2 regions of the Paenibacillus sp. FSL H8-0261 genome follow, and region 1 is predicted to be linked to the other one. Evidence: a T-box and tRNA genes for the amino acid it is inferred to sense, from the RefSeq annotation. Region 1 holds a T-box; the other holds one or more tRNA genes.
What was found. A T-box is a leader RNA that pairs with one kind of tRNA and senses whether it is charged. The one in region 1 lies ahead of metG (methionine--tRNA ligase), so its partner is inferred to be a tRNA-Met.
Positions count from the first base shown of each region.

Region 2: it encodes a tRNA-Met, which carries the amino acid that the T-box ahead of metG (methionine--tRNA ligase) is inferred to sense. The anticodon was not compared.

Region 1 is NZ_CP150297.1:4,222,545-4,232,848, forward strand. Features, by position in the region: gene MHI27_RS18710 (DUF5054 domain-containing protein) at 1-1,131, shown strand, start outside; gene MHI27_RS18715 (glycoside hydrolase) at 1,160-3,607, shown strand; gene MHI27_RS18720 (hypothetical protein) at 3,865-4,011, opposite strand; gene metG (methionine--tRNA ligase) at 4,082-5,728, opposite strand; T-box leader at 5,773-6,034, opposite strand; gene MHI27_RS18730 (DUF4362 domain-containing protein) at 6,163-6,639, shown strand; gene htpG (molecular chaperone HtpG) at 6,665-8,545, opposite strand; gene MHI27_RS18740 (VOC family protein) at 8,829-9,239, shown strand; gene MHI27_RS18745 (LysR family transcriptional regulator) at 9,222-10,097, opposite strand; gene dapA (4-hydroxy-tetrahydrodipicolinate synthase) at 10,219-10,304, shown strand, end outside.
Region 2 is NZ_CP150297.1:962,967-973,270, forward strand. Features, by position in the region: gene MHI27_RS04180 (S-layer homology domain-containing protein) at 1-1,495, shown strand, start outside; rRNA gene MHI27_RS04185 (16S ribosomal RNA) at 1,968-3,525, shown strand; rRNA gene MHI27_RS04190 (23S ribosomal RNA) at 3,790-6,717, shown strand; rRNA gene rrf (5S ribosomal RNA) at 6,791-6,907, shown strand; tRNA gene MHI27_RS04200 (tRNA-Ile) at 6,966-7,042, shown strand; tRNA gene MHI27_RS04205 (tRNA-Asn) at 7,046-7,121, shown strand; tRNA gene MHI27_RS04210 (tRNA-Ser) at 7,127-7,219, shown strand; tRNA gene MHI27_RS04215 (tRNA-Glu) at 7,236-7,307, shown strand; tRNA gene MHI27_RS04220 (tRNA-Val) at 7,314-7,389, shown strand; tRNA gene MHI27_RS04225 (tRNA-Met) at 7,407-7,483, shown strand; tRNA gene MHI27_RS04230 (tRNA-Met) at 7,556-7,632, shown strand; tRNA gene MHI27_RS04235 (tRNA-Asp) at 7,658-7,735, shown strand; tRNA gene MHI27_RS04240 (tRNA-Gln) at 7,752-7,826, shown strand; tRNA gene MHI27_RS04245 (tRNA-Lys) at 7,834-7,909, shown strand; tRNA gene MHI27_RS04250 (tRNA-Leu) at 7,925-8,008, shown strand; tRNA gene MHI27_RS04255 (tRNA-Gly) at 8,015-8,089, shown strand; tRNA gene MHI27_RS04260 (tRNA-Arg) at 8,098-8,174, shown strand; tRNA gene MHI27_RS04265 (tRNA-Pro) at 8,205-8,278, shown strand; tRNA gene MHI27_RS04270 (tRNA-Gly) at 8,291-8,361, shown strand; gene MHI27_RS04275 (YdeI/OmpD-associated family protein) at 8,465-8,929, shown strand; gene MHI27_RS04280 (GreA/GreB family elongation factor) at 9,031-9,486, opposite strand; gene MHI27_RS04285 (sporulation protein Cse60) at 9,881-10,075, shown strand; gene katA (catalase KatA) at 10,232-10,304, opposite strand, start outside.

The sequences.
Region 1 (10,304 bases):
GAAGATTTTCAGCAAGCACGAGCTCGAGACAAGGTTGATGTGAACTTAAACCCACTTGAATATCGTTTTTACGAAAAAAATTCACGCGCTGAAATGATCGAGATGTTCGGCGTGGAAGCCGTGGAGAAGCTTAGTGCCCGCTCATTTAGTCTCATGGAGCAGTCTTGGCAAGAGCAAAGGGAATATTTAGAAAATGCCGTATCTACTCTGGGCGTAAAACGTCAGATCGAAGCACGAGCTGCTCTAGCCGCATTACGACCGGTTCGTCCACAGATTGCTAATGCGGATGCGACAATCCTGTACACGGATCAATCCTATACTTTAGGAGACTTTGAGGTCGTGTTTGAGGATAACGGTTCTATTATCAGTTTGCTAGACCAACGTAATCGAGAGTGGGCTGGGCCGAACAACCCGATCGGATTATTCTCATATGAGACTTTCTCCCAAGCGGATTATGATCGTTGGTACCGTGAATATCACGTGCGATGGAAAAATACGCATGTATGGGCAACCGGAGATTTCGGGAAACCAGGTATGGATCTGACGAAAGAATGGATAATGCATACCGTGACGAAACCCAAACTATTATCCTTGCAAGCATTATGTGGAGAAGAACAGGATGTTGTCCTTGCTACGTTAAAGATGCCTAGAGCAGCTAGTGAAGGAATGGGTGCTCCACGAGAGTTGACCATCGAATATATATTTAAGAAGCACACTGCTACCGTAGAATGTAAGCTTCAATGGTTCCATAAGGATGCATATCGCCTCCCAGAAGCAGCATGGATGAGCTTCAATCCGATCGTCAATAATCCAAATCAATGGAAGCTTGATAAAATCGGACAACTCACTTCCCCACTAGACGTTGTTAAAGGGGGAAATCGCAATCTGCATGCGGTAGATCAGGGCATGTATTATGCGGCAGCGGACGGTCAAGTGGATATCACGACATTAGATGCCGCGCTCGTATCTCCTGGAGAACCACGGCTTGTGCAATTTGATCATACATTCGCTTCACTTACTGGAGGAATGCATGTCAATTTACACAACAATGTCTGGGGTACAAATTTCCAGGCTTGGTACGAAGAAGATGCGTTATTCCGCTTCAAGCTGAAATTCCAATCTCATCTTTAATCATAAAATACCTAAGAGGAGCTTTACAATGAACACCCACAAACCATGGAAAATTTACGTCATTCAACATTCCCATACGGATGTTGGCTATACAGAACGTCAAGAGAAAATCCGGCAGTATCATGTCAATTACATTCGGCAAGCGTTACAAATTGTACGTGACATCGAAAGCGGTGCTCGCCTGGATTGGAAGGGCTACAAATGGGTATGCGAAACGTTCTGGCCTGTTGAATCCTTCCTCTTAAAAGCGACACCAACAGAAAAAGAAGAATTCGCGCAAGCGGTACAAAAAGGCTATATCGGTCTATCTGGAACCTATCTCAATTTCGGCGAGCAATTAAATCAAGAGATGCTCTCCGTCATGATTCAACGGATTACTGACTATGGTCAATCGATTCAATTCCCGGTACGTTCTGCTATGACTGCAGACATCACTGGCTTTGGTTGGGGATATAGTCAAGTCTTGGCCGATGCTGGTATCGAGAATTTAATAACCTGTATTCATACACATCACTCTATGTTTCCATTATGGAAGAAACAAATTCCATTCTGGTGGGAAACACCAAAAGGTGATCGAATTCTAACGTGGAGTGGCGAGCATTATATGTTCGGAAATGACCTCGGCTTGATTCCTGGTATAGGAGGTTCCTATACGATTCGTGATGAGCATGACGTGCGAAAAGGCGTGTCCTTGGAAGTCGCTGAAGCGCGGTTTGATCGATATTTAGAGCAATTAGTTGAAGATGGCTATACCTTCCCGTTAGTACCTGTCATGGTATCTGGGCTCCCTACAGATAATGGCTCACCGAATGCCGCATTAATGGATTTTGTAAACCATTGGAATGCGTTGCATGGTGATCGGATCTTGATTCAACCAGCGACACTGGATGATTTCTTTACAGATTTAAGAGCATATGCGAACGAGCATCCGGATGAGATCGAGACCTTTCGAGGAGATTGGCCGGATTGGTGGACAGATGGCTCAGCTACTACTCCGATGCATGTTCAGATCTTCCGAGAGGCGCAACGCGTGTACACGAAAGTGAAGCAATTAGATCCTACCCGTGAGATTGTTGACCAAGAGCGGCTTGAGGCGATTGAATACGAGTTGGCTTTATTTGCTGAACATACATGGGGATACCATTCCTCTGTGACAGAACCTTGGAACCCATTCGTACAAGAGCTGGGCTGTCGTAAAGAAGCTTATGCCGCAAATGCGAGTGCACTTGCCCATACCGCATTATACGATATCCTTGAGGCACAAGGAGATGCACTATTAGGACCAGATCGCCCTATGAAATTTGAGTTGCATAACCCAAATAACTTTGTCCAAACCGATTATGCCCAATTAATTATGGAGGGCTGGTACATTACAGAGCTGAAAAATGGCTTTGAAGTACTCGATGAAGTGACTGGAACTGTCTATGAAGCACAAATGGTGACGGCACACCGCGGGGTCATCATTACCATTCCAGTAACCTTGCAGCCGAATCAAAAGGTCCAATTGACGATCAAGGCAATCGAAGCGCATCCGCCCGTAACAGCATATCGAACCGATTATGTTGGATCCGATCGCATGCTGGATATTATTCCTCCGGTTCCACCGAAGCTACATGTGACGCCTAAATTTATCGAGTCACCTTTCGTTCGGATCGAATGGGAACTTGGGGCAGGGATTACGAAGTGGTTCGACAAAAGCAGTCAACAAGATTTACTACGGTCTGATCGGAAACACAATGCATTCTCCCCTGTCTACAACGTAACACAAGCACCTAATGAATTTGGCATGTATGATGTACGTCGTAAGATGGGACGAAATCGTAGAGGCGCTGATGCGATAACCTCTGTCGGAGCATTAGTTGATGTCAATATCATTGAAAAGGGTGCCCTTTATGGAAAAGTTCAATTGACATATCGCGTGAATGGTTGCAGTCACTACTCCTTACTCGTCACCGTATACGGTGATCGCGCACGTGCTGATGTAGCCGTACGCATGCATAAGGAAAGTGTATGGGATCCAGAAAATGTGTACATTTCACTTCCGTTTGGGAGTGCTCCCGCTGCTGGGCAAGATGCGCTGTGGATAGAAAAGACAGGCGCAGCCTTACGTCCACGAATTGATCAATTGCCTGGATCCTTAGCAGATTTCTATTGTGTCGATGAAGGTGTAGCTTTTGTCCGTGACACACGTGGTGTTGCCATTGCGATGCCAGATACACCGCTCATCCAACTCGGCTCCTTAGACTATGAGGATCGACTATTGAGCGGACACCCTGGACTCGCGCATGATCCAACCCATCTCTATTCATGGCCCATGAATAATTATTGGGAAACGAACTTTAAGGCGACACTAGGTGGATTCTATGAATTCCGTTACTACATCGCTTGGGGGGATGAGCTTAATACGTCAGAAGTAGCATTAGAGGCTTGTAAGAGTATGAACGCGGGTATCCTTGGATGGAGAACAAGTAAGTAAGAGAATAATCATATTATCAGTTAGACGAATCACAAAGTCTTCCTCGAGAAGTACGGATTGAATAAGATTTGGAAGCATTTTAGACTTTCACATGAGGTCGCCTCTTTCTGTTACAGAGTCATTTGATGGTACAAATGATTCCACAAAAAAAGGCGTCCTTTTTGCTATGCTGTGATGTAATTTATTGGTTAATCAGCAGGGATGTTTTAATATAAATGTTCATTCTTTAGTAACCTCTGTAGAAAATAATAAATCTATTAAATCTCTTGCGTGTACCCAACGTTAACTCTTAGTCCACCTGAGAAGTCAGGATAGAGAGAATCAGCCCATTCATAGACTTCTCGGGTAGAGTCCAATATTTTATTTGCTTCCTTGTAATGCTCATTAATCCATTCGATATCCATTCGGAAACCTCCTCTTTTTGGAGTTCGTGATAGGGTTAAGGATCCTGCCCGGAGCTTGTCTTAACCATTCCTATTTATTGACTTTTTGTTGTTCTAATCTTTGCTCTTCTTCTTTAATTTGACTTATATCAATTCGTTCAAACAACAATTGCAAATCAGTTACCTGTTGATAAGGGGGAACCGAGCGGGGCTTCCAATTCGGTAGTTCAAGCGATAGGAATCCCCTGATCTTCTCACAAGAAAACGGTAGAAACGGATGCAGCAAATTCGCCAAATTAGCTATAATCTGCACGCATGTATATATTGTAGAACCACAGGACTCCTGATCTTCTTTTACCTGAATCCAAGGTTTTTGCCGATCAAAATACTGATTTGCCTTACGTACATAAAAGAAAATATACTCGAGCGCATCCTTCAAATCTCCCGCTTCAATTAGGCGTCCTGACTCCAGATACAAGAGGTCAATGTTGTCGCTCCACCCCTTATCTAACTTTCCACTTGGCACGATCCCTTCATAAAACTTCTCTACAAAAGCCAATGAGCGATTCACAAAGTTACCAAATGCTCCAAGCAGCTCACCATTATGACTATAAATAAACTCTCTCCAGGAAAAATCCGTATCCCGCTTCTCAGGCCCGTTGGCAATTAAGAAATAACGAATAGAGTCAGGATGATACCGCTCTAGAATATCAGGTACCCAGACTGCCCAATTACGGCTAGTGGAGAACTTCTGCCCTTCAAGGGTTAAATATTCGCTGGATATAATCCGATCCGGTAAATGTAGTTCTCTTGCTCCTAATAAGACGGCTGGCCATATCAGGGTGTGAAAAGGAATATTATCTTTACCATGGACATAATAAGCGGTGATGTCCTCTTGTTCCTCTGACCAAAAATCCTCCCAGCTCCGCCCAGACTGTGCAGCCCACTGCTTACTGGCTGATAAATAACCACTTACCGCCTCAATCCAAACATAAATCTTCTTGTCTTCAAATCCAGCTATTGGAACATCTACACCCCAAGATAAGTCTCTTGTTACCGCGCGGTCCTGCAGTTCTTCTTTTAAATAACGTTTGGTCAGTTTTATAGCGTTTTCTCTCCAAAATTGTGCTTCCTCTACATATTCCGTTAATTCAGATTGAAATTTAGATAAGCTAAGATAAAAATGTTCTGTCGGTCGTTCTGACGGTGTATTCCCACATAATTTACAGACTCTGTCCAATAAATCGGCAGGGTCTAGAATCGTAGAACAATAATCGCATTGATCTCCACGCGCCCGCTGGCCACATACTGGACAAGTCCCTTCCACGTATCTGTCTGGCAAAAAGCGCTGATCCACCTCACAGTAACATTGCGCAATGGTTTTTTTATATAAATGACCATTCTCTAGTAGCTTCGCAAACAACTCTTGCACAACCTTATGATGCTGCTGTTGATCCGTTCGAGTATAAAGATCATAACTAAATCCCAGCTGTTCAAAACACTGCAGAAACTCTTCGTGGTATCGACTGGCAAAAGCTTCGGGTGTGATCCCTTCATTAGCAGCCTGAACCGCTACAGGTGTGCCATGACAATCGCTGCCTGACACATATAAAACGTTATCCCCCTTGCTGCGAAAATAGCGTGCCAGCACATCCCCAGGCAACACACTTGATAATCTTCCAAGATGTAAAGATCCATTCGCATACGGCCAAGCACCACCAATAAACACATTACTCATTAACCTTCTCCTCCTTTTTTTAGACAACAAAAAAACTCCCATCCACAAAGGACGAGAGTTCTACTCACGTGTTACCACCTAATTTTATAAATGCCTCATGACATTTACCTCTTCAGGTACGACGTTAATAAACGTTTATACCCTAGCAATGTAACGGATGCAGGTTCCGGCGCAGCCTACAACCCAAAAGGTTTCGATGCGCAGCTCTGAGACCATATTCCCAAGGTTTTTCTTTACTCCTTTTCAGCGACCGGAGCTCTCTGTAGAAAGAATTGCCGTGGTACTCTTTCTCTTCTTTGCCTTTAAATATTCAAGTTACTGGAAATGATACTTAATTTTCTGTTTATTGTCAATGTGAAACATCAAGCTCACTGTAACTTTTTCAATTAATTTTCGTCTTTTATATAAATAAGTTACAAGGAGGAAGTCCTTCAATGAAAAAAGTAAACTTGCTTATACTCTCTGTTCTTTTACTAGCAGGGGTATGGGGTTGTTCCGATAATAAGGTTAATTCTGTTCCCAAAAGTGAACCCTATACTTCCGAAAAAGCCATCAGTAGAGGGGATATTGTTTCTTTTGAAAAAGTGTACAACCTCGATAAATTTGAGCAATTTATAACTAATCTCTCCAGCAAAAAAGCAGACAATATACGAGTTACAAGTTACACAGATGAGGGCGATCCCATATTTAAGGATTTGAAGTTTGATGGCAATGTAATTAGTTATAGCTACGATACCTCTAATGATGCATTCGGTGGAAGCAACACAGGAGTCAGAACCGATACCTGCTCCGAAGTGACGAGTAAAAAAAACACACAAGGTGAAATAATCTATTCGATCAGCGGTTGCACAAATAATGACTCTGAAATCGATTACTACCTTTTCCGCACAAAAAAAGCCACCCAATCGTAATACGATAGGATGGCTTTTCTAATATCTATTTCATGATTTTGCAAATATCATTAGTGAATTGAACAGGATCACTAACCTGTAGACCTTCGATCAACAGTGCTTGGTTGTACAGCAGGTTCGTGTATAAACCGAGCTTCTCTTTATCGTTCTCAGCTGCTGCTTTCAAAGACTGGAAGACTTCGTGATGGATGTTGATTTCGAGTACCTTATCCGCTTGAACCTCTTGCCCATTCGGCATCGATTTCAGGATTTTTTCCATCTCGATTGTCAGTTCACCTTCAGCAGAGAGGCATACCGGATGAGTCTTCAAACGTTTGGAAGCTTTAACATTCTTCACTTTGCCGGACAAGATGTCCTTCATCGCTTCAAAAAGCTCCTTGTTTTCGTTCTCTTCCGCTTCCGTTGGCTTGTCCGCTTCGTCTGCTTCGATACCCAGATCACCACTGGATACGGATTTAAATTCTTTTTCTTTATAAGACATGATCATCTTGATCGCAAATTCATCAATATCATCAGTGAAGTAGAGAATTTCATACCCTTTATCCGATACAAGCTCGGTTTGTGGGAGCTTTTCGATTCTGTCGATCGACTCTCCGGATGCATAGTAGATGTACTTCTGATCTTCTGGCATTCTTGATACATATTCGTCCAGTGTTACCAGCTTCTTCTCCTTGGAGGAGTAGAACATCAGCAAATCTTGAAGTGTATCTTTGTGCATTCCATAATCGTTATACACACCAAACTTAAGCTGTCTGCCAAAAGCGTTATAGAACTGCTCGTATTTCTCTCTTTCATCCTTCAGCAAGCTTTGCAGTTGACTCTTCACTTTATTCTTAATGTTCTTAGCGATCAGAGTCAGCTGACGGTCATGCTGGAGCATTTCTCTGGAGATGTTCAGCGAAAGATCCTCTGAATCTACCATACCTTTTACAAAGCTAAAATAGTCAGGCAGCAGATCCGCACATTTGTTCATGATCAATACACCATTGGAATAGAGCTCAAGACCTTTTTCATATTCCTTTGTGTAATAATCAAATGGTGTATTTTCTGGGATAAACAAGATCGCATTATACACTACAGCACCATCTGCACTGATATGAATATGTTTAAGCGGCTTATCGAAGCCGTAACGTTTCTCTGCATAGAAGTTATCGTAATCTTCTGTAGTCAGCTCGTTTTTGTTCTTCCGCCAGATTGGCACCATACTGTTCACGGTTTGTTCTTGAACAACTTCCTCGAACTCGTTCTCTGTGCCTTCTTTTGGCTTCTGCTCCTTCACGTCCATTTTAATTGGGAAACGAATGAAGTCAGAATATTTTTTAATGATGGATTTCAGGCGATACTCTTCCAAATATTCATCGTATTGATCTTCTTCGGTATTCTCTTTAATCTTCAAAATCACTTCAGTACCTACAGAATCCTTCTCGACAGGCTCGATAGTATAGCCATCAGCGCCCTTAGACTCCCATTTAAAGGCCTCGTCGCTACCAAGCGCCTTACTGATCACAATTACGTCATCTGCTACCATAAACGCAGCATAGAAGCCAACACCGAACTGTCCGATGATATTGTGACCATCTTTGGCTTCGTTCTCTTTCTTAAATGCAAGAGATCCGCTCTTCGCGATTGTTCCTAAGTTATTCTCTAGCTCTTCTTGTGTCATCCCGATACCTGTATCGGAGATCGTCAAAGTTCTGTTCGCCTTATCGGCAGTCACTTTAATATAATAATCTTCTTTATTGAAGACCAGGCTTTCATCAGCTAATGCTTTGTAATAGATCTTATCAATTGCATCACTTGCATTGGAAATCAACTCGCGCAGAAAAATTTCCCGTTGTGTATAAATGGAGTTAATCATCATTTCCAGCAATCTTTTCGATTCGGCTTTAAACTCTTTTTTGGCCATGAATAAGTAAATCTCCTTTCAAAATAACATCTTGTCCAACATTTCGTGATTAGCACTCTTGTTAGATGAGTGCTAATTCTTCTTTTTATATAACATAAACTGATTTTGAATGTCAATATTTACAGCGACTTTCTTTAAAGAATGCTATCTTTTGTATACAAATTTAAGATTTTATTGATCATTAATGATTCACTTGCGCGTAGGCTGATTCTATGTTTTAAATAGACTAGATGCATAAATTCCAAATAAATGGTTATCATTATCAGACCTAGGAGGAATTCGAATGAATAAACAAACGCAGTCCATTGTAAATTCTTCAGCAACAAGTCCCATTAAGAATTTGATTGGCAGTGTATTTATCCCCGCACACGATATTGAAAAAGCCCGCAGCTGGTATTGCCAAGTCCTAGGACTCCATGAAGCAAATCATCCGATTATGAACGGTCATTTATGCCCGTTAACTATGCAAGGAAGCACTGGGATCATTCTGGACACCATGCCCATGTGGGGAGGTTTAGAGCCTGAAGGGGCTCCTCCAATTACAACACCTGCTCTTATGCTTATAACCGATGATTTGCAAGCCTCTTTCAACTATATGAAGGAGCTCGGTGTAGAGATAGTAACCGAAATTCAAGATCAACAATGGTTTGTGGTGAAAGACCCTGATGGGAATAAACTAATGATTTGCAAGTAACATTTGCGTTAGAAATTGCAATGGCTGAGACTTCCACTTCTTAGGATGCATCAAAAGCTGCAGATCAAAATGAATTTCTTGATGTGCGAATGGCAGCTCAGCCAAGTTCCCCCGCTCAATTTCTTCCTCTGCAACAATTTTAGGTAATAATGCAATCCCTAACCCATTCATAACACATCGTTTGATCGCTTCTAGATTCGAAAGCTCAAAACCAATGCGGAATATAATCCCGTGCTCTTTTAACAAATTCTCGAACAGACTCCGGTAAATACAGCTCTCTTCAGAAACAATTAATTCGCAGTTATTTAGATCCTGTAACGTTACTGTATCCATCTGGGCAAGGGGATGGTTAATGGGAGCTATCAACACGAGCGGTTCATCTCTTATGATCGTACGATCAAGTAAAGAATCCGTAGTGGTACGATCCAGCATCAAACCGATGTCTACTTCCCCATCTTTTATTTTGGCCAAGAGGTTAGCTTCCTGCATCGTTTGTAGATGGATATCAAGTTTCGGAAATTTCGTCCTCAACTGCTGTAAGTAGGGTGGCAAGTAGAAAGCAGCTAATGAATCAATCGTTCCAATCGTTAGCGTACCTCCAATTTGCTGGGCGATGGTTTCTTTAGAACGATCATACAGATCCAAAATCTCCACAAATAGCTTCAACAACTCTTCTCCAGGCGGGGTAAGTCGCAGCTGTCGACCATGCCTTTCTATTAATGGCACTCCGTATTCCTTCTCTATTTTCTGTATTTGCATCGTAACGCTCGACTGCGCGTAACCCAGCTCTTCAGCAGCCCGTGTAAAGCTCTGGCGTTTAGCTACCTCGCGGAATGTTCGTAAATAGGTTAAATCCATAACCTCACCCTAACATCAAAATTTTTGATGATACACATCATTTATTATAGCTAACGACGATGCAACATTCCATGGTAAAGTGTATGTAGAGGAATTAAAATATTTTGGAGGCCGATAATTTATGCTTACAGAACAACAGATTTATGGAATTTATGTCCCCGTGGTCACCCCGTTCAATGCTGCTGGTGAAGTCGATCTGGATTCGTA
Region 2 (10,304 bases), 3.3 Mb from region 1:
CGCAGGCTCACCAACAGAAACAGGAGCATACTATTCCTATGATTACAGCAATGCGCACTTTGTAGTCTTGAACACGAATGAGAATTCGGATGAATATGCTAACTTCAGCAAAGCACAGTTGGATTGGATGAAGGCCGATGTAAAAGCAGCGAAGGTTGCTGGAGCGAAGTGGATTATCGTCGCTATGCATAAAGGACCATATACAACCTCTAACCATGCTACTGACAAAGATATTATGGGCGCTAATGGAGAAAGAGCGAAAGTCGCTCCAATGATGGCTGAACTGGGCATTGACTTGGTTCTTCAAGGCCACGACCATATTTATGCACGGACGAAGCCAATCAAGGCCGACGGAACTGCAGCAGACACAGTGAAAATCAAGGAAAGCTTCAATGGTCAAACGGTAGAGTACACAGTAAACCCAGATGGAACAATCTATCTGATTCCAGCTACGGCAGGAGCGAAGGTTTACTATAAGAACATGAAGAAAGAATTGGGAGATGCTTACTATAATCTCTTTGAAGTAGCCAATGAGAATACAGCAGCTAAATACGGAGCGGACCCAAGTGATGCTACGCGTCCAATGCGCGGTCAAGTTCAGACCTTTGTTGGTATCACTGTAGATGCAGGGAAGCTGACAGCTGTATCTTATGAGATTGATCAGAATGTTAATGAGGCTAGACCATATGTTCTTGAAGAGTTCGGTATTGTTAAGGGCGATGAGAATGGTGGAGTTACACCAACACCAACACCAACACCAACACCAACACCAACACCAACACCAACACCAACACCAACACCAACACCAACAACAGAGCCGACAACAGCACCAACGACAGCGCCAACAACAGCACCAACGACAAAACCGACAGCAACACCAACACCAACAGTAGCGCCAACAGCTACACCAGCACCGACAACGGCGCCTTCACCAACTGCGACGCCAGTTAGTAAGCCATTTTTAACGGATACTAGCAATCACTGGGCGACTGCTGTTATCGAGAAAGCAGTAGCAGCTGGCTTCGTTAGTGGTTATCCGGATGATACTTTCCGTCCGAATCAGAAAGTAAATCGGGTTGAATTTATCACAATGCTGGCACGTGCATTACATTTGCCGGAGAATGGTGACACTTCAAGCTTTAAGGATTCTGCGAAGATTCCAGCATGGGCTAAGTCTTTTGTGGCACAGGCTGTATCTCTGCAAATTATCAGTGGCTATGATGATGGAACATTCCGTCCTACACAGGAGCTAACACGTACAGAATTAGCAGTTATGGTTGTTCGTGCTCTTGGTATTACGGTAGATCCTAAAGCGACATTAACCTTCAATGATGCTAAGGATGTACCAGCATGGGCAGTGCCATATATTGCAGCAGCAGTGAAATCAGGCCTTGTGAATGGTGTAGGGCAGAATAAATTTGCACCTAACCAGAAGGCAACAAGAGCAGAGGCGGTTACCATAATCCTTGCATTATTAGAAAAAGGGCAGAAGTAATCTATTATCTGCGTGAATTGAACTCAAGCTTAGCTTGTATCTAACAAAGGGGTCTCAGCTTATCTGCTGGGGCTCTTTTGTGTTTAATGCTTTTTGTATAAGAGGCCATCACTTTGCCGGAAAATATCACTAAGGAAGTGGACTATTATGATGAAGAAGTAACAGAATACAAAATAATATGAATTTTAAAAAAATGCTTGCAATGAATCTCTATACATGATATATTCTAATTCCGGCCAAGAAATACACATGCCGAGCTCGAAAAAGAAGTTAAAAAAAGAGCTTGACATTAAATAGCCGAACATGATATAGTATAAGAGTTGCTGCTGAGACATTAAACGGCGCCAACGAGAACTTGATCTTTGAAAACTGAACAACGAGTGAGTAGGAAATCACGAAAGTGATATCCAAAATTAGAGAATTAATTTTCTCGTCAGATGTTTCAAAATGAGCATATCGCTCTTTTCAATACTAATTGGAGAGTTTGATCCTGGCTCAGGACGAACGCTGGCGGCGTGCCTAATACATGCAAGTCGAGCGGGGTTATTTTGAAAGCTTGCTTTCAAAATAACTTAGCGGCGGACGGGTGAGTAACACGTAGGCAACCTGCCCCTTAGACTGGGATAACTACCGGAAACGGTAGCTAATACCGGATAATTTCTTTTTTCTCCTGAAGAAAGAATGAAAGACGGAGCAATCTGTCACTGGGGGATGGGCCTGCGGCGCATTAGCTAGTTGGTGGGGTAACGGCCCACCAAGGCGACGATGCGTAGCCGACCTGAGAGGGTGAACGGCCACACTGGGACTGAGACACGGCCCAGACTCCTACGGGAGGCAGCAGTAGGGAATCTTCCGCAATGGACGAAAGTCTGACGGAGCAACGCCGCGTGAGTGATGAAGGTTTTCGGATCGTAAAGCTCTGTTGCCAGGGAAGAACGTCCGGTAGAGTAACTGCTATCGGAGTGACGGTACCTGAGAAGAAAGCCCCGGCTAACTACGTGCCAGCAGCCGCGGTAATACGTAGGGGGCAAGCGTTGTCCGGAATTATTGGGCGTAAAGCGCGCGCAGGCGGTCATTTAAGTCTGGTGTTTAAACCTTGGGCTCAACCTGAGGTCGCACTGGAAACTGGGTGACTTGAGTACAGAAGAGGAAAGTGGAATTCCACGTGTAGCGGTGAAATGCGTAGATATGTGGAGGAACACCAGTGGCGAAGGCGACTTTCTGGGCTGTAACTGACGCTGAGGCGCGAAAGCGTGGGGAGCAAACAGGATTAGATACCCTGGTAGTCCACGCCGTAAACGATGAGTGCTAGGTGTTAGGGGTTTCGATACCCTTGGTGCCGAAGTTAACACAGTAAGCACTCCGCCTGGGGAGTACGGTCGCAAGACTGAAACTCAAAGGAATTGACGGGGACCCGCACAAGCAGTGGAGTATGTGGTTTAATTCGAAGCAACGCGAAGAACCTTACCAGGTCTTGACATCCCTCTGAATCCACTAGAGATAGTGGCGGCCTTCGGGACAGAGGAGACAGGTGGTGCATGGTTGTCGTCAGCTCGTGTCGTGAGATGTTGGGTTAAGTCCCGCAACGAGCGCAACCCTTAACTTTAGTTGCCAGCAGGTAAGGCTGGGCACTCTAGAGTGACTGCCGGTGACAAACCGGAGGAAGGTGGGGATGACGTCAAATCATCATGCCCCTTATGACCTGGGCTACACACGTACTACAATGGCCGGTACAACGGGAAGCGAAACCGCGAGGTGAAGCCAATCCCATCAAAGCCGGTCTCAGTTCGGATTGCAGGCTGCAACTCGCCTGCATGAAGTCGGAATTGCTAGTAATCGCGGATCAGCATGCCGCGGTGAATACGTTCCCGGGTCTTGTACACACCGCCCGTCACACCACGAGAGTTTACAACACCCGAAGTCGGTGGGGTAACCCGCAAGGGAGCCAGCCGCCGAAGGTGGGGTAGATGATTGGGGTGAAGTCGTAACAAGGTAGCCGTATCGGAAGGTGCGGCTGGATCACCTCCTTTCTATGGAGAATCGTCTTCTGCAATGAAGACATTCAAATCGGAAGTTAAACTTCCACAATCTCAGGTTTAGGCCTGTTACTCACTCGTTGCTCAGTTTTGAGAGTTTAAGCTCTCATCTTTAAACTTGATCCTTGAAAACTGGATACCGAAACGAATTTGCGTTTTAGAACATCTTTTAGCTAAAACTTGTGTAAACAAGTACGTTAGTTATTAGCTGGAAGCGAAGATTTTCAATTGTGCGAACAAGCGAAACATCGGAGCGAAGGTTAAGCTAATAAGAGCACACGGAGGATGCCTAGGCGCCAGGAGCCGACGAAGGACGTGGCGAACAACGAAACTGCCTCGGGGAGCTGTAAGCAAGCTTTGATCCGGGGGTGTCCGAATGGGGAAACCCAGCTGTGGTAATTCGCAGTTACTCATCTCTGAACACATAGGAGATGTAGAGGCAGACCAGGGGAACTGAAACATCTAAGTACCCTGAGGAAGAGAAAACAATAGTGATTCCGTCAGTAGCGGCGAGCGAACGCGGAACAGCCTAAACCTAAGAGCTTGCTCTTAGGGGTTGTGGGACGTCTCACATGGAGTTACAAAGGAATATGGTAGGCGAAGAGGTCTGGAAAGGCCCGCGATAGAGGTAAAAGCCCTGTAGCCTAAACTGTGTTCTCTCCGAGACGGATCCCGAGTAGTGCGGGGCACGTGAAACCCCGTATGAATCCAGCAGGACCATCTGCTAAGGCTAAATACTACCTGGCGACCGATAGTGAAACAGTACCGTGAGGGAAAGGTGAAAAGCACCCCGGAAGGGGAGTGAAATAGAACCTGAAACCGTGTGCTTACAAAAAGTCAGAGCCCTATTAATGGGTGATGGCGTGCCTTTTGTAGAATGAACCGGCGAGTTACGTTTAACATGCAAGGTTAAGTCGAGAAGACGGAGCCGCAGCGAAAGCGAGTCTGAATAGGGCGACTCAGTATGTGGACGTAGACCCGAAACCGTGTGATCTACCCCTGTCCAGGGTGAAGGTGCGGTAACACGCACTGGAGGCCCGAACCCACGCATGTTGAAAAATGCGGGGATGAGGTGGGGGTAGCGGAGAAATTCCAATCGAACTCGGAGATAGCTGGTTCTCCCCGAAATAGCTTTAGGGCTAGCCTCGGTATAAGAGTAGTGGAGGTAGAGCACTGATTGGGTGCGGGGTCCGCAAGGATTACCAAGCTCAGTCAAACTCCGAATGCCATATACTTATTGCCGGGAGTCAGACAGTGAGTGCTAAGATCCATTGTCAAAAGGGAAACAGCCCAGACCATCAGCTAAGGTCCCCAAGTGTGTGTTAAGTGGGAAAGGATGTGGAGTTGCACAGACAACCAGGATGTTGGCTTAGAAGCAGCCACCATTGAAAGAGTGCGTAATAGCTCACTGGTCGAGTGACTCTGCGCCGAAAATGTAACGGGGCTAAACACACCACCGAAGCTATGGCTAGATACGTATGTATCTGGGGTAGGGGAGCGTTGTATGTGGGTTGAAGGTGTACCGTAAGGAGCGCTGGACAGCATACAAGTGAGAATGCCGGTATGAGTAACGAAAAGATCAGTGAGAATCTGATCCGCCGAAAGCCCAAGGTTTCCTGAGGAAGGCTCGTCCGCTCAGGGTAAGTCGGGACCTAAGGCGAGGCCGAAAGGCGTAGTCGAAGGACAACAGTTTGAAATTACTGTACCACCGTAATCCGCTATGAGCGATGGGGTGACGCAGGAGGGTAGTGACGCGGACTGATGGATATGTCCGTCTAAGCAGTGAGGCTGATGTGTAGGCAAATCCGCACATCATTAAGGCTGGGCTGTGATGGGGAGCGAAAATTATAGTAGCGAAGGTCATGATCTCACACTGCCAAGAAAAGCCTCTAGCCAGGAGAAGGTGCCCGTACCGCAAACCGACACAGGTAGGCGAGAAGAGAATTCTAAGGCGCGCGGAAGAACTCTCGTTAAGGAACTCGGCAAAATGACCCCGTAACTTCGGGAGAAGGGGTGCCCCGGTAGTGTGAATAGCACGAGGGGGCCGCAGTGAAAAGGCCCAAGCGACTGTTTAGCAAAAACACAGGTCTGTGCGAAGCCGCAAGGCGAAGTATACGGGCTGACGCCTGCCCGGTGCTGGAAGGTTAAGGGGAGTGGTTAGGGGTAACCCGAAGCTATGAACCGAAGCCCCAGTAAACGGCGGCCGTAACTATAACGGTCCTAAGGTAGCGAAATTCCTTGTCAGGTAAATTCTGACCCGCACGAATGGCGTAACGACTTGGGCGCTGTCTCAACGAGAGATCCGGTGAAATTTTAATACCTGTGAAGATGCAGGTTACCCGCGACAAGACGGAAAGACCCCATGGAGCTTTACTGCAGCTTGATATTGAATTTGGGTACGATCTGTACAGGATAGGTGGGAGCCGTAGAAATCGGAGCGCAAGCTTCGGTGGAGGCGCCGTTGGGATACCACCCTGATCGTATCTAGGTTCTAACCTAGTACCCTAATCGGGTACGGGGACCGTGTCAGGCGGGCAGTTTGACTGGGGCGGTCGCCTCCTAAAGAGTAACGGAGGCGTTCCAAGGTTCCCTCAGAATGGTTGGAAATCATTCGAAGAGTGCAAAGGCATAAGGGAGCTTGACTGCGAGACCTACAAGTCGAGCAGGGACGAAAGTCGGACTTAGTGATCCGGTGGTACCGCATGGAAGGGCCATCGCTCAACGGATAAAAGCTACCCTGGGGATAACAGGCTTATCTCCCCCAAGAGTCCACATCGACGGGGAGGTTTGGCACCTCGATGTCGGCTCATCGCATCCTGGGGCTGAAGTAGGTCCCAAGGGTTGGGCTGTTCGCCCATTAAAGCGGTACGCGAGCTGGGTTCAGAACGTCGTGAGACAGTTCGGTCCCTATCTGTCGTGGGCGCAGGAAATTTGAGAGGAGCTGTCCTTAGTACGAGAGGACCGGGATGGACGTACCGCTGGTGCACCAGTTGTTTCGCCAGAAGCATGGCTGGGTAGCTACGTACGGACGGGATAAGCGCTGAAAGCATCTAAGCGTGAAGCCCCCTCAAGATGAGATTTCCCAATTAGTAAGACCCCTTGAAGACGACGAGGTAGATAGGTTGGAGGTGGAAGTGCAGTAATGCATGGAGCTGACCAATACTAATCGGTCGAGGGCTTATCCTATACTTAAGACGCAAATTCAATTCGGATTCAGTTTTCAGGCATCAAGCCTGAGCATTTACGATGTAAATGCCCGTTTGGTGGCGATAGCGGAGGGGTTCCACACGTACCCATCCCGAACACGACCGTTAAGCCCTCCAGCGCCGATGGTACTTGGACCGAAGGGTCCTGGGAGAGTAGGACGTCGCCAAGCGGACAACCACATTACCCGTGGTATTTTTTTTGCCCTTAATATTGATGTGTCTTAAAAAGGGCCTTTAGCTCAGCTGGTTAGAGCGCACCCCTGATAAGGGTGAGGTCGGTGGTTCGAGTCCACTAAGGCCCACCATATTCCCTGATAGCTCAGTTGGTAGAGCACTCGACTGTTAATCGAGTTGTCACAGGTTCGAGTCCTGTTCGGGGAGCCATTTATGGAGAGGTGTCCGAGTTTGGCCGAAGGAGCACGATTGGAAATCGTGTAGGCGCCACAAGCGTCTCGAGGGTTCGAATCCCTCTCTCTCCGCCATAAAGTTTATTAGCATGGCCCGTTGGTCAAGGGGTTAAGACACCTCCCTTTCACGGAGGTAACATGGGTTCGAATCCCATACGGGTCATAACATGGAGGCTTAGCTCAGCTGGGAGAGCATCTGCCTTACAAGCAGAGGGTCGGGGGTTCGATCCCCTCAGCCTCCACCATATTCATTTAAGAACGACGCGGGGTGGAGCAGCCCGGTAGCTCGTCGGGCTCATAACCCGAAGGCCGCAGGTTCAAATCCTGCCCCCGCAACCAAATTTTCCTTAAGCATGATGTTTTGGGACTAGCTGGCGTAGTGTAAATGAATAGTATATAATTATTAAATGACGCGGGGTGGAGCAGCCCGGTAGCTCGTCGGGCTCATAACCCGAAGGCCGCAGGTTCAAATCCTGCCCCCGCAACCAATTTACTCTTATGCATTATGTCTATGGAACCGTGGTGTAGTTGGCCTAACATGCCTGCCTGTCACGCAGGAGATCGCGAGTTCGAATCTCGTCGGTTCCGCCATTTAGTTAATTATTGTTGGGGATTAGCCAAGCGGTAAGGCAACGGACTTTGACTCCGTCATGCATAGGTTCAAATCCTATATCCCCAGCCATTTATGAGAGCCATTAGCTCAGTTGGTAGAGCACCTGACTTTTAATCAGGGTGTCGAAGGTTCGAGTCCTTCATGGCTCACCATTATTTTTAAAGTGTGCGCGTGTGGCGGAATGGCAGACGCACCAGACTTAGGATCTGGCGTTTCACGACGTGGGGGTTCAAGTCCCTTCACGCGCACCATATTTTGCGGAAGTGGCTCAGCGGTAGAGCATCGCCTTGCCAAGGCGAGGGTCGCGGGTTCGATTCCCGTCTTCCGCTCCATAATTTTTGCGCCCTTAGCTCAGCTGGATAGAGCGTTTGACTACGAATCAAAAGGCCGGGAGTTCGAATCTCTCAGGGCGCGCCATTTTTATTACTAAGTAATTACATGTTTTGACGGGATGTAGCTCAGCTTGGTAGAGCACCTGGTTTGGGACCAGGGGGTCGCATGTTCAAATCGTGTCATCCCGATTTTATACCTTTGCGGGTGTAGTTCAATGGTAGAACTTCAGCCTTCCAAGCTGATAGCGTGGGTTCGATTCCCATCACCCGCTTATAATTAAGAAACATCTGTCTATTATAGGCAGGTGTTTTTTTTGTATAGTTACATTCATATGGATACAATAGAACTTAGAGCTTTTAGTTGAGGAGGTAGCAATGTTTGAATTTGAAGCTAAATTAGTGCGACCTGATGCAAGTGGGAGCTGGACTTATCTTAACGTCCCTTTTGATGCCGAACAAATATTTGAAACAAAGTCCAGAATACAGGTAAAAGGAAGTGTAAATGGAATCCCCTATAGAGGAACGCTTATGCCCCATGGAAACGGAAAGCATTTTATGGTGGTAAAGAAGGAACTACGGGATCTAGCCAAAGCTCAACCTGGTGATATTGTGCATGTGACGATGGAAAAAGATCATCAATTACGGGAGGTAGAAGCCCCAGAGGATTTCCTTGATGCGTTGAGTATCCATGAGCAGGCAGAAGCTTATTATAACGGTCTGGCTTATTCTTATCAGAAGGAATATGTATCTTGGATCGAAGCGGCGAAAAGACCTAAAACCAGAGCATCTCGTATCGAAAAATCAGTCAGTAAACTGGCTGAAGGATTGAGGCTCAAATAAAAGTATGAAGAAGTGCTTAGCAGGCTGAATAGATGAACAGCGTCCTCTTCCATAAGATTGGAAAGGGACGCTGTTAATGTTGGTGATATGTGCGAGTGGGCTTAAATAAGAACGGCCACCTCACCACAATTCACAAACTTAATACTTTCGATTTTTACTGATAACTCACCTGAAGGAATAGCTAGCTGACATGTACTGCCGATCTGAGCTAACAGCAGCTGCATGCCAATAGGCGAGAACATTGAAATCTTGTTATCATTGGGTTCTGCCTGGTTTGGAAATACGATGGTGTAGGTATCTGTAGTATTGTCGTCTAAGTAGCGTAGCTGAAGCTGACTTCCAATCAATACGAGTGAATTCAATTCTTCACCATTGAAACGGGAAAGTAATTGTTCCAGCTCGGAGCAATAACGGGACAACAGCGTTTCAGCATTACTTCTTTGTTTGCTTCGTTCCGGGAAATACTGATTTAGAAATGCGATTTTTTCCTCATCAAAATAAATAAGCTGCTGGACCAGTTGTGTCCTTGAGCCTTCATAAATTAGACTATGGTTCATAGTAGATTTCACCCCCTCTAAGTAGCACATTCTTTGCAAATTTGTTATGACGCGTTGCCATATTAAAATCCCTCCTATACAAATAGAGGTCCCCTAGAGGGAACCTTCTGATCAGTATAACAGCTTCTATATGTAAATCCAATCCATTTTGCAAAGGCAATAAATTCTTACTAAATATTGTATTTAAAACGTTTGACTATTGTATAGTTGGGTGCTATGATAGGCTGATGTTATAGGCATTTCGTAGAAAACTGCGGAGTGCCTATACTATATTTCGAAGATAATTTTACATTAAATGTTACCAGGGGAGTGATACGCTATGTACATTTCGTTGAGTTCACCTATAGAATCTAGACATAAAAAGTAACTATAATTTATTAAAGGAGAGATCAGGATGATTCAAGTAAAAGAGTTTGTAGATGCTGATAATTCGTATGCTGAGAATAAGGCTAATGAGTTCTTGGCAGGGCTGCGTGAGGAACAGGTTGTGAATATCTGTTACGGTTCGGTAGTTAAATCTTCACGTGATGGGGCAGAGCATCAAAGAAGCAGTATACTGGTCGTGTATAAGACAAATGAAGGGCAATAACTGGAATACTTTTTTTTCGTGCTTATCTGTTGTCTCCACGCTATGCATCGTGATCGTTCTTATATATTATATGTTTTAGCTTTTCTTATGAAAAAAGAGGACCTTTCCCATTTACGGGTAAAGGTCCTCTTTGTTTGTATAAGTGCAATTACAGTCTTATATTCCGTCTGGAACGGATAATCCTAAGCTGGATGCAACACGCTGTCCCAATTCCGGATCAGCTTTATAG